DNA from 2 places in the Aequorivita marina genome. Region 1 is predicted to be linked to the other one. Evidence: riboswitches for the same ligand, from Rfam matches in the RefSeq annotation. Region 1 holds a riboswitch; the other holds the start of a gene.
What was found. Region 1 has a riboswitch for cobalamin ahead of QPK98_RS15770 (T9SS type A sorting domain-containing protein). Riboswitches for the same ligand answer to the same signal wherever they lie in the genome.
Positions count from the first base shown of each region.

Region 1 (8,729 bases):
ATGCAGAACGGCTGGAGGAAGCACATTCCTATTTGCAAGAAGCCTTGCCGTTGTTAGAAAACAATCAAAACGTTCTTTTACAAGGAAAATATGCGCTTGTGGAAAATCTTTATTTAAAAGGTGAATACCCAGAAGCGAAAAAATTATTGGAGATCTTAATTCCAGAGTTAGACCGTACAGAGTTTATTGAACAAAAAGCATCTGGTCTGTTATTGCTTTCCAAGATGGTCCAAAGTGAAGGAAATATTGAAAAAGCAAAGAATTATGCTCTTGCTGCTCGAAGTAGAAATAATAGTTTAGATGTTCAAATATTAGTACATCAACAGTTATCCAGTTTGACCTATAACAATAAGAACTATGATCTTGCACGAACTTATAAAGATTCGGTTATTTTACTTCAGGATAGTTTGCACAGCCTAAATGGCAACAGTCAATTTGAAGCCAATCGCGTAAAGTTTGCTCTACGCAATTATGAAATGGAAATTATTGAAAAAACGAAAAATTTTCAGACGGAACGAAAACTGTTATATATTATGTTTGGAGGGATTGTCATCTTGCTTCTAATATTAATTTGGGCTTGGCGAAGCAATGTTATTAAATTCAGACAGAAAAAAATTATAGAAGAAAGAAACCAAAAGATTAAAATACTGGAGATGGAGAGTGAGCTGGAAGCGAAAAACAGAAAATTAGCCGCAAAAGCATTGAATCTGTCCAGTAGAAACGAAATGCTGCAAGAGGTAATTCAGAATATAAAGGAGCAGCCAGATTTGGCTGACAAACCTGAAATTCGCCAATACGTTTCAAAATTAAACAAGTATTTAAAAAAGGACACCGCCAAGGATGACTTTCTAATACATTTCAATGAAACCAATTATGGATTCTTAAGTTCCTTACGCGAAAAGCATCCAAGTCTCAATGCCAACGATATTCGTTTTATTTCCTATTTATATATGAATTTATCTATAAAAGAAATATCCTCCTTGTTAAACATAACTCCGGATGCAAGTAGAAAAAGAAAGGAACGCATCGCAAAAAAGATGAATCTACAAGAAACGGCAGAATTATTTTCCTATCTCTCAACTATCTAAAACAAAGGGTTGTCGCATAATTTATTGTGGTATGTCCTACTTATTCGTGTCTTTTTTCGGTTGAAAATGATATGTATTTGGCAATTTAGCGCTATCAATCATTTTAAATAATAAACACTATGAAAAAACAAATTACACACTTCTCATTTTTTCTCCTAATCTTTTTGGCATGCAATCCATTCTATGGGCAATTAGAATTTATAGGGTCATCAGATTATGGACGTATTTTTAATATAACCTACGACCCTTTGGTTGAAAACAAACTTTATGCAACCTCTTTAAACAACCATATTCTCGCTTCTGAAGACAACGGAGAAAATTGGGATGTTTTATTTTCTATGACCTATGGAGAGGTAACAGAATTTCAAAAACTGAGGATGACAAATAACAATACAGCCTTGAGCTTTATTAAATACAATCAAGATTCTCCAGATAATACAATTTTAATTTTCGACTTAGAGACTGAAACTGTAATAAACGAAATTGAGATACCTGCAACTTCAAATATAAGTACCATTCAATCTTATAGTATTTATCCGCAGGATCCTGATATCATTTTAATGAATACAGTGTTGGATTTCGGAACATTGGAAAACACCTACTATACAACAGATGGAGGCCAGAATTGGGACGTTGTCTATTCCAAGAGCGATTTCAACGATGTTTCCTTAAACGATATTGCAATTAACCCAGAAAACCCACAACAATTAATTTTAACCCGAGGTTTTGGTCCCAATCGGGAAGAGGGGGGTATATTAATCTCCAATGATGCCGGTCAAACGTGGGATGAAAAGCTGGAGGGGGTTATTTTGAACCCAATAAGCTTTAATCCATTTAACACAGATGAAATTTATATAGGAACAGGGATGAGTTTTGGAAGCACTCCAGAAAACCTATACCGTTCCAGTGACGGTGGAAATACTTGGGAAATCATTCCGTTAATGTGGACGGCTGGAGAATTGGACAATATCAATTATATAGCATTTAGCCCAATTAATGAAGGTCAGATAATCGTACTGGAAGAAAATGAAATCGTAATTTCTATGGATAATGGCGTTTCTTGGACAAACTATGTATATGACATGAACGATGTCCATACCTATTATTCTGGATGGAATCTTTCTTTCAATCCTTATAATGAAAACGAAGTATTTATTAACAGTGATTATTTTCCGTTATTTTCGGAAGATGGAGGGGCAACTACGGTCTGGAAAAAGAACAACTATTTTAGGTCTACAGGAACTTTAGAATTGTTTTCTGGCACTACAGATCATCTGTATTATGGAGTTCAACAAGGCTATGTGCACCGCAATCTTTCTACCGGGGATGAAGCAGACTTTGACATCCTGCCTTTGACGGCCTATTCGCAAGGGGGAGCTCCTCCATTGTTTGTAGATAAAACCACGGAAAGCAGAGTGTTTATCTTTAGTGCTGGATGGTTGGGTGCCGACTTAAAAGTGAGTGTTGATCACGGGCAAACACAACATCAGATGCACAATACATATATGGACTATGTTGATGCGTTGGAAGCAAACCCTTTAAATACAGATGTAGTTTGGTATTCTTTATCTAACAATATGGGCAATGTGGAATTTTGGAAAGCCGATTTGAGCGATCTCAATGCGGTTACCACCACCCCAATAGAAATTCCAGATACAGGAACGGTTAACGGAATATATTTTGATGATGCTGTTTCAGGCAGGGTCATGATTGCCATTGGCACCCATATTTACAAAACTGAAGATGGTGGAGAAACTTGGACGAATTCTAGCGGAGGTCTGGAAGAATTGGTTGCAGATGTCGATTTAATTATAGACCTAGCAGTTAATCCATTAAATCCAGACCAGTTTAGTATTTCAACCAATAAGGGAATCTTTACGAGTGTTGATGGCGGGGATAATTGGACTAAGATATATGAGGATCTTGTTTACAAAACGTACCACTCCCCAGTTACGGAAGGCCACATCGTGGGGATTGTTCTCAATTCGGCCATTTCAGACTTTTCCCTTGTCTATTCTAGCGATGCCGGAGAAACCTGGGAGGAATTGGAAAACGACGACCTTCTTAAAACAGCCGCTACTGATGCCACCGTAAAGTTTCAGGAAGAGAGTGCTGAGGTTTATATAGGGAGTATAGATCTTGGACTCATGCTATATACAATCGATTTACATGAATTGGGAAATGAAGGAATACCTGCGATTTCTTCTTTGATTGAAGCCTATCCCAATCCGGTAAATGATATTTTAAATCTGGAGAGCGACGCGAATATTTTGACCGCAAGCCTGTACTCCTTAACAGGGCAGCTTTTACTTACAAAGCCTATCGGCAGTACCTCCACCCAATTGGATGTAAGCTTCCTGGCTGATGGAATTTACCTGCTTAGAGTTGAAAACGAAATAGGTTTTGAAACACTTCGAATAATAAAAAAATAGGCCAGAAAACAACGCCTATCTTAAGTTGGAAATATATTAATAAGGGTTTGACTTCGGGAAAAAGTCAGACTCTTTTTTTGTTGACCATTACGTTTATTTTATTCATACCTTCGCACCACATTTGGTTTGCTTTTGAAAACTTTCAGAGCAATTAAAAGGGAATCAGGTGCTATTGGTTTACACCAATCTAAACCTGAGCTGTTCCCGCAACTGTAAGCTTTGTCCATCGATGGTGGATGCCTGTAATTAAATCTTCAAGAATTCCACTGTTCGCCTCGGCGAATGGGAAGGAGAACTACCGGACGCGAGCCAGGAAACCTGCCACTTGTCAATCAATTTAAATACGTTGGCTTTCGGGTAAAATGCCTCGGGTTATGAAAGAAATTTTCTACATCCTGTTTTTTTACATGGGCTTTGGTCAGATGATTTATTCTCAAGGGAGTAGAGGTGTTTAACAATCTGGTTTTGAGTATTGATAGTGACAAAATAGTTTCTGTATCAATCTACCCAAACCCGACTACAAGTTACCTTTACATGAACACAAAGCATGCAGTGCAAGCAACCATCTATGAGATGAAAGATAGTATTATTTTGTTTTAAGTGAATAACGGGCAACACGGTTTAAGCATTTCCGCAATTCAAAATGAAGTACAAGTTTTACGTATAGGTTTCAAGAATAAAATGAACCTATTTAGATTTACAAAGAAGTGTATTTAGTTACTTATTAAATAATTAAAATGAATATAGAAAAACGAATAGAAAAATCGGAAACGCGAATTTTCAAGGCAGTATTCCCCAACACTACAAATCATTACGATACTCTTTTTGGAGGCACCGCTATGCAGCTCATGGACGAGGTGGCATTTATCACTGCTACTCGCTTTAGTAGGCAGCGTATGGTTACAATGTCTTCAGATCGTATTGATTTCACAAAGCCTATTCCTTCGGGGACTATTGTAGAGTTGGTTGGCAAAGTCTCCTATCTGGGCACAACGAGCCTAAAGGTTAAAGTAGAGATATATATAGAGGAAATGTATACCTATAGCAGAGAAAAAGCTGTTAGTGGCGTTTTTACCTTTGTAGCAATAGACAAAAATAAAAACCCTATTAAAGTTTTAAAATAATCGATTTATTTAAAAATCAACGGATTATCAGAGTAGAATAGATGGGTTTTTCAACATCAAAACAACAATTCGCAGCTTTCTATTAAACGATCACCCCAGCCTATCTCTCTACGAAACTTCTAAATAAATCATAACCCCATTCTACTTTAAACCTCCCAATCACTACCGCATAAGCGGTGAGTCAAAACTGGATTTTCTGGCAGTTCTTTGCTCGTCCAAAGCTTTTGCACAGGCGGGTGGGTGTGGCAGTTATCTGCACGCTTAACTTGCGGGCTGCAGAAAGCTAGGCACGTGGAGGTAAAATGTCGCATTATTTAAGTCCAATACCTGACACTGTGAAGCCGAAATCACCATCCCCTCAGCTACCGTGCGATTGCACCTCAAATCCGCAACTCTATAAAGAAGCATAGAAGTTTCTATGATTTCTCCTTCTAAAACTGTAAAAAGCAGAGATTGGCAATTTTAGGTGATTTTTTAGCTCTGTAAAAAGCGTACCTTTCCCTTTAAAGGATTTATTCTTTCTAAATTTATTGTTGAATGTTAAAGAACTTTTGGCACGAAAGGAATTGGTCAAATTTCCCAAAGGATAGTTCCATAGACCCTGAGGTGCCACTGTCTGGAACGATAGACCCACTTTGCCGGAACGGCAATAAATCTAAAAATGAACTTCTTGACCCTGTATTTTGGATGTAGGCCTTTTACTTTTTTGGAAAACAGGTTTATCAGGTAATGATAAATATTTCGGCAAATAGCAGTAATCTGTAAATAGACCTGATATTGCTCTAATGTGGAAAAAGGCAGTTTTTGCCACCCAAAATCATATTTTAAAACTTCAAACTCCCTTTCTATTGTTCCTCTTTGATTGTAATAGTGAACAATGTTTGGTTCGTCCATCTTTATTGTTTATAGTCTGGGATGGGTGAAGCCTGAACGGTGGTAGTAAGGCTCGTATTTGTTAGGATAGGCGAAGTCCTTTTTTAAATATTTATGGACTTGCTTTTCTGTTTTAGTTAAGGCGGTTTCGTAGCACATATTTTGTAGATTTGAGATGTGAGGCAGAGATGGTGCAGTTTTGCCCTTCGGCTCCGCTCAGGGATTAAGGTTCAGCCCTTTGATTGTTCTTCGGCTCTGCTCAGGAAAGGCTGATCGGGGTGAAGGTTTTAAGTTTGTGATAATTTCATTATTTCTTGCATTGGAACGCGATGCAATCGCGCACCAGCGGGAATCATAACAGAAATCGAAATCGAAATCGAAATCGAAACCGAAAACTAAATCTTAATTCTGGAATTGGGTGTTGTAGGGTGGGAGATGAGGGAAAGCTTGGGTACTGGAAAGGCAATTGTTAGGAACGCGAGCGGACTCGCGCACCAGCGGGGGTTTTGAAATACTGGGTGGCAGACATTTTACGACCAACGACGCACTGGCTTTCCAGAATTTAATACCGATGGTGGGGGAGTGGTTAACAATGGTAAAATTGCCAAACGTTTTGTGTACCTTCAAAATGAAATAGTAAAAAATGCTACAAACCTATATAATGCCATAAATAATTAATTTCCGAATGGCGATAATATAAACGAAGTGATGTAGTTGTTAAACTAAAATTAAGTGATAGTTTAAATTAGCGAAGGCCGTTTTAAACCTTGAGACAGCTTTTTTATTTTGTCAATTTCAAGTATTGTAAAAGACTTTGTTGATTATCGACTCTCGCTCCCGCACGAATCCTTAGTGTGGTGATGCACTCATTCTTTCACAGTTTTCTAAGTCTCAAGTGGTAAACCTATATCAGGAGGTGTACATCCCTACTTAGTGTTGACCGTTTTTAAATAATTTTCATATAACGTATACTAGGATGCATAAAACTGTTTGTTTAAATAGTTAAGTTTACAGCGTTCTATTTAAATAGTTTTTTATGTACCCCAAAATTGAATCCTACTTTTCTATTTTAATGCTTTTCGGTGCTTCACAGGCTTTTACTGGTATATATCTTTTATTTAAAGATAAACAAAGGCCCTATTCCAACAATATGCTTGCCTTGCTTCTTTTTGCTTGGGGGTTTTCGTGTTATTGGTTTTTTGCATTTATACATAAAGAGCCATTTTTCAGTGTTACTCTTACTACATTTATAGGACCGATGCTAGCACTTACCTTGTTTCCGCCTATATATTTGTATGTAAAATTCATGTTTTATGAATACAAAAAATTTCAATTTAAAGACCATTTACATTTTTTACCCATTTATATTTACTTAGGATTTACACTCTATTTATTTATAAGTAGCGACTTCTCCATAGCAAATATGCGTGAACACGAGTGGTATAATATTAGAATGAATATAAGTTCATATGTAGCAACCCTACAGGGGCCTTTCTATTTTATTAAAACTAATCGAATTCTAAAGAAAAGGTACCAAATCCTCCAAGAACAATACTCCGAAATAGAAAGCAGGAAGCTAGAATGGTTCCATGTTATTAACTATAGCTTCGCTTTAGTTTTTATAATAGGTGGAATTTCGGCAATAATTAAAATTACTTATATAGACCCCTATTTATTGTATATGGCGTATCATGCTGTAATTGCAATTAGTATTTTTTATATAACACTTATGATATATAAATATCCAAAACTTTTTAGTCAACCTATTCCTATATCTGAAGTCAGCTCAATAAATACAGTAAAACCTTTTGAAATGAAGCGTGATAAGGAATCAGGTGTAACTCACGAATCCTTTAACAAAGAAGCTGAAATAGAAAGTGAAATAATAGAAAAGTTAGACAAATTAATGAAAGAAAAGAAGCTGTATAAAAACCCAAACTTTTGTCTAAACGATCTAGCGACTGAAATGTCAGAAAAAAGGAATGCAATTTCATATGTGCTAAACCACAATCTAAACAAAACGTTTTATAATTATATAAACGAGTTGCGAATTGAAGAAAGCAAAAGATTGCTTTCAGATAAAAATCTTCTTCACTACACCATCGAAGGTGTTGCTGCAGAATCAGGATTTAAAACAATGTCGGTCTTTTATAGATTCTTTAAGGATATGGAAAACGTAACTCCAGCAGTTTATCGTAAATCTCGCCTTAATTTGTAGGTTGCTAATTGTCAATTTGTTGTGTTCAAAAGTGTTTGTTTGGGACTAAAAGGAGGACTATAAATTGGCGAATTACCCTTAAATCGATTAGTTTGCTAAGCAATTAAATTACACCCTTCTTTGGGTGCTAATAATTTTTTTAATCTAAAATTCAATAATGAAAAAAACTTACACAATTATTCTCTTGGCTTTGCTCTTTGCTTTCAAAGGGTGGTCACAGGATTTATTACAACCTTTTATAGAGGATGTAGAACAACAAGCAGATTTTTCGCAAACCAATTTAGAAGGATGGACTTCACTTGATTTGGATGGTTTAAATACAGCCGGACCATTTCAAAGCTTCCCTGGAAAGGGGGGACCCTTAGGCTTTTTTGTTTACACGCCTTCACAAACAAATCCACCAAATACCTTAGAGGCTTATATACCTCATTCTGGTGAAAAATATTTTGCTAGTGTTTCTTCATATAGTGGTCCTGCAAACGACTGGTTAATTTCCGATGAACTTCAAGATCATCCTGGAGGAGTGCTTTCTTTTTATGTAAAAAGTTCATTCGATTATTCTGGGCTCGATGAGTTTAAAGTAGGATATTCTATGTCGGGATCAAATACCGAAGACTTTACTTTGTTTAATGGAGGAAATACTACCTCGCCTACCACTAATTGGGCTAAGTATGAGTATGTAATTCCTCCTGGAGCAAAACACCTTGCGATTAACTGTGTTTCTCAAGCTGTTATGATGTTGGTAGACGATATTCAATTTGTCCATAATGTAGATTCACAAGCCCCAAATGCAATTACAGACTTATCTGTAAATACTGTATTAGGAAATGATATAGAAGTTACTTTCAATTGGAATAACCCAGAGATTGATAAAGCTGGTAATCCTTTAACTGACATAACAGGGGTGAAAGTTTATAGAGGTACAAACCCTATGAACTTGACCGAAATTGCAGATGTAAGCGGTGCTGTAGGTGAGAGTATGACCTATGTTGAT
Region 1 covers NZ_JAVMBW020000002.1:382,574-391,302, reverse strand. Annotated here, with positions in the region: gene QPK98_RS05760 (tetratricopeptide repeat protein) at 1-1,088, shown strand, start outside; gene QPK98_RS05755 (T9SS type A sorting domain-containing protein) at 1,208-3,520, shown strand; cobalamin riboswitch at 3,626-3,860, shown strand; gene QPK98_RS15770 (T9SS type A sorting domain-containing protein) at 3,968-4,120, shown strand; gene QPK98_RS05750 (acyl-CoA thioesterase) at 4,258-4,644, shown strand; gene QPK98_RS05745 (transposase) at 5,215-5,538, opposite strand; gene QPK98_RS05740 (helix-turn-helix domain-containing protein) at 6,554-7,735, shown strand; gene QPK98_RS05735 (choice-of-anchor J domain-containing protein) at 7,893-8,729, shown strand, end outside.

Region 2 (8,729 bases), on a different contig from region 1:
CAGGGCTGGTTTAATAATATCCTTTTAATCTAGGTTAAATATTATGATGCATTACGGACATTCGATAATCTTTAACTTTATTGTTTCTGGTACGGCTTCACCCGACCTAAAAAACTCTATTGCTTCACCGCAACCTAAAATGCTTTAAGTCTCGGCTAAATAGAAGCCTATAGTTTCTGCCTTATGTTTAATGAAAATGAAGCGACTTCCACCAAGTCAAACCTGACCTTATTAGCTTAGTAAAATCGGTAAAGCAACCGCTCCATTTACCTTATTAGCTTATTTTCACATCTAGGTTTCGTGAGAAGGAAGGTAATAAGGTTTATGTTGTGGCGCACTTAAAATTACTGAGGTAATACGGTTTTTAGTATCATCTATTATGTAGCTTGGCGCTTTTAAGATGATCCCAAAACTATAAAACACTTCCTTTTGCTTCATCTTAACTTAAAAGTTTTATGACATTTTCCTTCCTCCTACCCTTTGAAGATAAAAAACAGCGAAATCCTGCACCCATTAAGTCTCGGCTAAATTGGAGCATATAGTTTTTGCCTTATGGTTAATGAAAATGAAGCGACTTCCACCAAGTCAAACCTGACCTTATTAGCTTCGTAAAATCGGTAAAGCAACCGCTCCATTTACCTTATTACCTTAGTAAGATTAGCATAGTAATAGCTCGACAGACCTTATTACCTTAGTCAAATCAGTACGGTAGCGGCTCAATTTACCTTATCATCTTTTTTTCACTTAAAAGTTTGCTGAGATAAAAGGTAATAAGGTTTATGTTACGGTTCGTTTATAGTTACTAAGGTAATAAGGTTTTAATTCTTATCTGTTATGTGGCTTGGCACTTTTAAGATGAACCCAAACTTTTAAAACACTTCCTTTTGCTTCACCTTAGCTTAATAGCTTCAAAACATTTTCTTTCCTCCTACCTTTTAAAGATAAAAAAAACAGCGGAGATCAACATCCTTTAATATCGTCTGGATAGTTTCTACCTTTAACCTATTAGTTTCCTTTTAAAAACCTATTTTAATCCTTCGGAATTAGTTTCGACTAAAAAATTATATTTTTACAATCGCAATATTATCCATAATTTACTTCTTTAATTCAATTCTTCAGTAAAACCACGCTATGAAAAAACGAATTTTGATTCCCTTTTTAGCCATTTCATTATTATTTGTCTCTTGTTTTGAAGATCTGGACGATAATCTTAATCAGGCATCCACACTTGATATTCAGAATTTTATATATCGCGGTCTTAATTATTATTACCTCTATAAAGCCGATAAGCCAGAACTGGCCAACGATGCGTTTGCTAACCAGGGTGCGCTAGACGATTTCCTTGGCAGTTACGAGTCGCCAGAAGCCTTGTTTGAATACTTGAAATCACCACAAGATCGTTTTAGCAACCTCTTTAGTGATTTTAGAGTAATTGAAGACGCGCTTAGCGGAATAAGCCTAAGTAACGGCATGGAATATGGCTTGGTGTATTACCCCAATGGCAGCAATAATGTTTTTGGCTACGTACGTTATGTTTTGCCAAATACCGATGCCGAAACAAAGGGTCTAAAGAGAGGCGATCTTTTTACTCATGTCAACGGAACACAGCTCACCGCCAACAACTATCAGGACTTACTAGCACCCGATAGCTACTCCGTTGAACTCGCCACCTTCAACGGAACCAGTTTTGAGCTAACTGGAGAAGATTTTTTACTCAATAAAACTCAATACACCGAAAATCCAGTTTATAAAACACAGACCTTTGATGTAAATGGCGAAAAAATTGGCTACGTAGTTTACAATAGTTTTACGAAAAACTTTGACACCGAGCTCAACGACGCCTTTGCGCAGCTTAAAGCCGAAGGAATCACCAATTTAGTTTTAGACCTTAGGTATAATGGAGGCGGTTCTGTTGAAACGGCAACAGACTTGGCCAGTATGATTACCGGGCAATTTACCGGACAGGTTTTTTATAAGGAATTTTGGAATGAAGACCGCCAGGCTGCCAATGCCCAAAACGGTCTTTTTGATGACGCCATAAGCAACGGAACAGCTATAAACAGCCTTAACCTCAGCAGTGTTTATATAATTACTACTGGCCGCACCGCATCTGCCAGTGAGTTGGTGATTAACGGGCTTAATCCATACATAAACACCGTACAAGTTGGCGATACGACTACAGGAAAATTCCAGGCCTCGTTTTTACTCTATGACGCTCCCGCACCTCAATTTAGTAAAACGAATGCAAATCCATCTCATAACTATGTGATGCTTCCCTTGGTTTTTAAGACTTCGAACGTTGAAGACAACACCGATTTTGTTGATGGACTTTTTCCACAAATTCAGCTAAAGGAAAATTACTTTAACCTGGGGCAATTAGGGGATGAAAACGAACCTTTGCTCGCCGCAGCAATTTCTGAAATTGCCGGAAGGCCTCTGCCAGTAAAGAAAGAATTTAGAGCATTAAATCAACTTAGCGACAGCAAGGCAGGTTCCCCAATTGAAGGAAAAATGATTGCAAACTAAGGCTATTCATCGCTCGCAAACAAATTCACCCATGATAGGGCTAAAGCTCAGTTTCAGTGATAAGCTTTCCACGGGCTAAAAACCTACCGCAATATTTTAAGATAATCGTGTCCGACTAAGACATAAGACGTAAGACTTGCTTTTTAATAGATTGAAAACTAGATAAAATTAATTAAACATACTTTTTAATCGATAAATTTTGATACTAAGTATAATAGCATGCTGTCATTAAATAAAAATATTCTAATTGCCTATAATCTTTGACCCAACAAATTTTCTCACTCTTTTAATCGGACACTAATGATTTTTAAGACAGAATTTTGATGGGGTTTTTATCCTCGTCTATGGCTACAAACGTAAATTCGCCTTTAATCGCTTTTTCTCGGCTATAGGAATACATTTCCTCAATATAGATTTCAACCTTTACTTTTAAACTGGTACGGCCCAAATACGATACCTTTCCCACCAGCTCAACAATAGTTCCGGCCGGAATGGGTCTAGTAAAATCTATTTTATCTGAAGACACCGTTACCATGCGCTGGCGGCTAAAACGCGTGGCAGTAATAAAAGCCACTTCGTCCATGAGTTGCATCGCGGCACCTCCAAATAGTGTATCGTAGTGGTTGGTGGTATTTGGAAAAACGGCTTTAAATATTCTGGTTTCACTTTTTGAAATTCGCTCTTCTACATTCATAATATTGTGTTCTTTTAGGGTTCTGTTTAAATTGAAAAAATCCTTTTGTTTATGATTCAAAAGGATTTTTTTCATGTTTAATATTATAGCGGTTTGTTATTCATTAAAGTATATTCCTCCGGGGATAATTCCAGTTTGGAAGTCTTGAATTTCTTGGTTTGTAGAAAGATCAAAAATCTTTAAAGAACCTTTACTTGCATAATCGCCTGCATCGGTAGCATACAACTTCCCATCCTTGGCTCTCAGACTATAGAAAAGACCATCCGCTATATCGGTGCCAGGTAAGGTGATTGAAGCTGTGTTTGTTTTATAAACTTTTCCGTCCAAACTGTAGAAAAGATTATTTCCGTCTGCGGTTAAATTTGCAGGATGCTCCGTAGTTCCAAAGTCAAAAGTTTCAGTTACAGTGGCAGTTGCAAGGTCTATTTTAACCAGTGATCCAGCGGTTTCAGTTCCAGCATAACTAGGATTTCCTCCACAAAGCACATACAAATCATTCCCTAAAACCACCATAGAGTTTGGCACATCGCCAACGTTAATGGTAGTTTCTAAAGCGCCTCCCGAAATTACAGATACTACGTTATTTTGACCATAACCTCCTTGATGGGCAACATACACCTTATTGTCATGAGCCACCAACTTTTCAGGACCAAATGCCACTGGAATGGTTGCTGAAACCGAATTGCTTCTTAAGTCCAGAACTGCAACAAAATCATCGGTGTTATCACTCGGATCTCCCCAATTGGTTACATAACCTTTATTGCCACTTGTTTCAACAAAATAACGCGGATTATCCATCTCTGTTTTAATTGAATCTACACTTTCAAAAGTATAACGATTGGCAATCATAATTTTATTTGAGTTGCTTACAACAATATAGGCATTGTCGTTTCCAAATCCCATAGACTGCACGATATTACCAAGGTCGTTTCCGTTTACATTTCTATAAATGTTTTGTGAAACAGTGCTATAATCGTTAGAAACATAAGTAATAGTACCACTTCCATTGTTAAAAGGCCCTTCATTGGTTATTAAAACACCTTTTTCATAATCAGCAGGCTCATAATCTGGTGATGGCGTATCATCATCACTGCTACAGGAAATAAAGAGCATCGTTGAAAGTGAGAGTAGCAATAGTTTTTTCATAGTTTTCATTTTAGTTATATATTAAAGTTTAAGAATATTTCAATATTTCGGGATGGCATAGGCCGGTAAGCTACGTTTTCATAATACGTGTTTAATGCATTTTTTAGCCTACCTCCAAAAGTAATACCAGGTATAGACGGCAAAGTGTATTCCACGCCTAGATTAAAAATCGTGTACGCATCAACACTATCACTGTTATCGGTTGTTGTATATGCTTCGCCATTAAATAACCCCTGCGCACAAGCAGATAGGTTTTTATACGCATACTGCAGCTGTCCTCCGGCTTGGTGAAAAGGCACATAAATAAGTTGTTTTTCCTTTTCCAGGTCAACCGCCTTGGTGTAAGAATAATTGGCGTTGAGGCTTAATATATGCTGTCTATTGATTTTTATGGCGTAATCTAAATTAACCTCAACGCCATAGTTTTCTGTCTCGCTAATATTTACCGGTTTCCAAAGTCCGCCGTTTCCAGGAATCCATTTTATTAAGTTTTTAGAGGCAATATAATAGGCTGCAATATCTGCCTTAAATTGTCCCAAGAAAAATTCCTGTCCGAGTTCTACTTGATATGAAGTCTCCGGAATTAAATCGAGATTACCACCAGCGTACCAATACAAATCGTTAAAAGTTGGCACTCTATAATTTTTGGAACCATTTAACCGAAGTGCATATCTTTCTGAAACCTTCCATTTTGCATCTGCCGAAAAGAGCAGTGGATTGTCAAAATCATTTAAAAACTCCCTTCTAAAATTGAGGCCATAGCTAAACTTATCAGAAATTTTATGATTAAGTAAAACCACAGCAGCTAATGTTTTACGGTTGTTATCACCTACATTATCTCCTTTTGCATGAATATAACTGTAGGATAACTTTCCATTTAAGCGTAGTTTTTTTAAAAGGAAAACCTCCGTTGAAAAGGCTCCAATAAACGTGTTTGCCTTTCCTTGGTCGTACCTGTGCTTTTCGCTATCTGGATAATATCTGTACGATTCATAAAGATGAGCAAAGCTTCCGGTGACTTTAAAAATTCCGAGTTTCTGTTTCAGTTTCCAAAGATTTCGGGTGTTGATATCTTTATATGCGTCTTTTCCCAAAGTATTCAAACTGCCTGAAAAATTTCGATCGTTATAAGAGTATGCAGCGTTCCAAGTAGCCACACCATTTTTCAGTTTTCTTGCTTCATTGATTTTTGCTGAAAACCTTAAAAATTCACCATGGGTATTCGTTTGGTTTTTCCCAACATAATCATAATCATTTTCAGAGCTTATAAAATCTACGCCAAGGTTTAAATAGTGTTTTGCAGAACTCTGAGTTGTACTCACATTTCCGGCAAGGCTTGTAAAACTTCCATAACGAAGCCCCAAAGAAGTGTTATTTGCTTTTTTAAACGAAAAATTATTGTTTAGGTGAATGCTTCCGCCCACGGCTCCACTTCCGTATTGCACACCGCCACCCCCGTTTCTTATTGAAATAACATCGTAGTTTAAAGGCGAAATCGTATTAAAATCGGTTTGTCCTGTAAAGTTTGAATTAATATTAATCCCGTTCCAAACCACCGCAGTTTGGGCCGCATTAGTACCTCTTAAAGAAGGCGAGGAAACCATTCCGAAGCCATTCTCCTTAAAATATATAGAAGAGTTATAGCGAAGTGTTTCGGTTAAGGAAGTTGCGTTTTTCTTTACAACCGAGTCTGTTAATTTCTCTAACTTAAACCCTTTTGAAAAATGAATGAGCTTAGCATCTGCCAAAACCACTTCAGGCAATTGCTGAATGCTGTCAAGTTGTGCAAAAGCAGCTGAGGTGCAAAGCAAAAACGCTATAAAAATATGAAGTTTAGTCTGTTTCATAATTCAACCTTTATCCCGAAAGTTTGATGGTTTATGTTATGAATCTGGCAGGTCTCCTGACTTGTCTTTTATGCTACCTTCCCATCCAAAAATTGGACAGTGGTTTTAAGAAGTATGCACACCCAAGCGCATTGGGCCGACTTACAGTTGCGGGAACAGCTTCGGATTTTAACCGAATTCCCTTTTAAGAGTGTTTTTAAAATGTAAAGCCACTCACCTAAATTCAGCGCAAAGATACTAGATTTTTTTTGAGGATACAGATTTCTACAACGAAGTTTTCCTGCCAACTTTCAAGTTTATAGTACGGTAAAATTCTTTGTAAACCACAGCAAAACTTGTCAAAGCAATCACTCAAAAGAGAGATTCGTATATTTTGTAAAAGTTTGTGATACCTTTGTACTCCCAATAAATCGGGACGGTAAAACAACCACAATATGAAGATTTTTTACAATAGAATTATTTTTTGTTTTTTTCTAACCATCCTAATGGTTTCATGTAAAGAGGAAACTAAAAACAACACGGAAACGGGTTCTGCTATACCAAATGAGTCAAGTATAAAATACGCAAAAAGCTTTGAAGTAAACAGTTTTGAAGGCTACAAGACCATTACCTTAACAAATCCGTGGCCGGGAACTGAAAAGACCTTTACGTATGCCTTGGTTGAAAAAAACGGCTCTCTTCAAAACCCCGAAAATTTTGATGCTGTGGTTCAGGTTCCTATAGAAAAAATGGTCGTTACCTCAACCACTCATATCCCTTCGTTAGAAATGTTGGGGGAAACGAACAGCTTAGTGGGTTTCCCAGACCTTAGTTTTATCTCTTCAGAAAAAACCCGAAAGCGAATTGCCAATGACGAAATTACCGAACTTGGTAAAAACGAAGATATCAATACTGAAATTTTAATAGATTTAGCCCCAGACGCAATAATTGGTTTTGCTATTGACGGCAATAACTCAACCTTTTCCACCATTCAGAAAACGGGCATTCCCGTGCTGTATAATTCTGATTGGACAGAAACCTCGCCATTGGGAAAAGCCGAATGGATCAAGTTTTTCGGACTTCTTTTTAAGAAAGAAAAACAGGCAGATAGCATTTTTAATACCATTGAAAAAAAATATTTAGAGGTTAAAGATTTAGCCGCAACCGCTGCCGAAACACCCACGGTAATTAGTGGTGCCATGTTTAAAGATGTATGGTATATGCCACAAGGCAATAGTTGGGGCGCACAGTTTATTGCCGATGCCCATGGAGATTATCTGTGGAAAAACGCTAAAGGAACCGGAAGCCTTTCATTAAACCTAGAATCTGTAATTGAAAAAGGCCACGATGCTGAAGTTTGGATTGGCCCCGGACAATTTACCAGTTTAGAAGAAATAAAAAATGCTAGCGATGCTTATGCTCAATTCAAAGCTTTTAAAGATGAGAAGGTGTACTCTTACAGTATGAAAAAAGGTGCAACCGGCGGGGTGATTTATTTTGAATTGGCACCCAATAGGCCCGATCTTGTATTAAAAGATCACGTTAAAATATTACACCCTGAACTCTTGCCGGAATATCAACTATACTTTTTTGACAAACTTCAATAATGCAAAGCACTCAAAAATATAGCGTCCAGTTTATCCTACTAATCTTAACCTTGCTGCTTGCTTTTTTGATAAATATAAGCATGGGATCAGTTTCCATTCCGTTAGACGAAATAGTTTCGGTCTTTACGGGCAATGGCGCATCAAAAGAATCTTGGCGCTATATTTTAATGAATTATAGGCTCCCAAAAGCAATTACCGCAATGCTTGCCGGGGGAGGCCTTGCCATTTCAGGCTTGTTGATGCAAACCTTGTTTAGAAACCCACTAGCAGGACCATTTGTGTTAGGGCTGAGCAGTGGCGCTAGTCTGGGCGTAGCAGTTTTAATTTTGGGCGCAAGTGCCTTTGGTGGATTTTTCGGCACTTTATTACTAAGCCAATGGAGCCTCGTTATAGCGGCAGGCCTCGGCAGTTTTTTGGTGCTGCTCGCAGTTTTGGCGGTTACTTTTAGAATAAAAGACACCATGGCCATTCTAATTATCGGGTTGATGTTTGGTAGCCTTACAACCGCAGTAGTTTCAGTTTTATCTTATTTTAGTAATGCCGAACAATTACAGCAATATATATTTTGGTCTTTTGGCAGTTTGGGTAATCAATCTTGGCAAGGGGTAGTTATTTTAAGTATTTGTTTTACAATAGGCTTGCTTTTGAGCATTGTGAGCAGCAAGTCATTAAACGCGCTTCTTTTGGGCGAAAATTATGCAAAAAGCATGGGCCTCCATATAAAAAGAACCACGTTTATTATTATTTTGGCAACAAGCATTTTAGCTGGTGGCATTACGGCATTTGTAGGCCCTATTGCTTTTGTAGGCTTGGCGGTACCGCACTTAGTGCGTCAAATTTATAAAACCTCCAACCACTTAATCTTACTACCTGCCGTTTTAATTTCGGGTAGTTTACTAATGCTTCTTTGCGATACGTTAGCGCAATTGC
Region 2 covers NZ_JAVMBW020000016.1:57,895-66,623, reverse strand. Annotated here, with positions in the region: gene QPK98_RS14360 (hypothetical protein) at 292-438, opposite strand; gene QPK98_RS14355 (GFO_1087 family putative carboxy terminal peptidase) at 1,132-2,526, shown strand; gene QPK98_RS14350 (acyl-CoA thioesterase) at 2,834-3,220, opposite strand; gene QPK98_RS14345 (YncE family protein) at 3,317-4,366, opposite strand; gene QPK98_RS14340 (TonB-dependent receptor) at 4,381-6,213, opposite strand; cobalamin riboswitch at 6,243-6,450, opposite strand; gene QPK98_RS14335 (ABC transporter substrate-binding protein) at 6,699-7,799, shown strand; gene QPK98_RS14330 (iron chelate uptake ABC transporter family permease subunit) at 7,799-8,729, shown strand, end outside.
Region 2: it holds a riboswitch for cobalamin, as region 1 does, so the genes downstream of both, QPK98_RS14340 (TonB-dependent receptor) here and QPK98_RS15770 (T9SS type A sorting domain-containing protein) in region 1, are expected to answer to the same signal.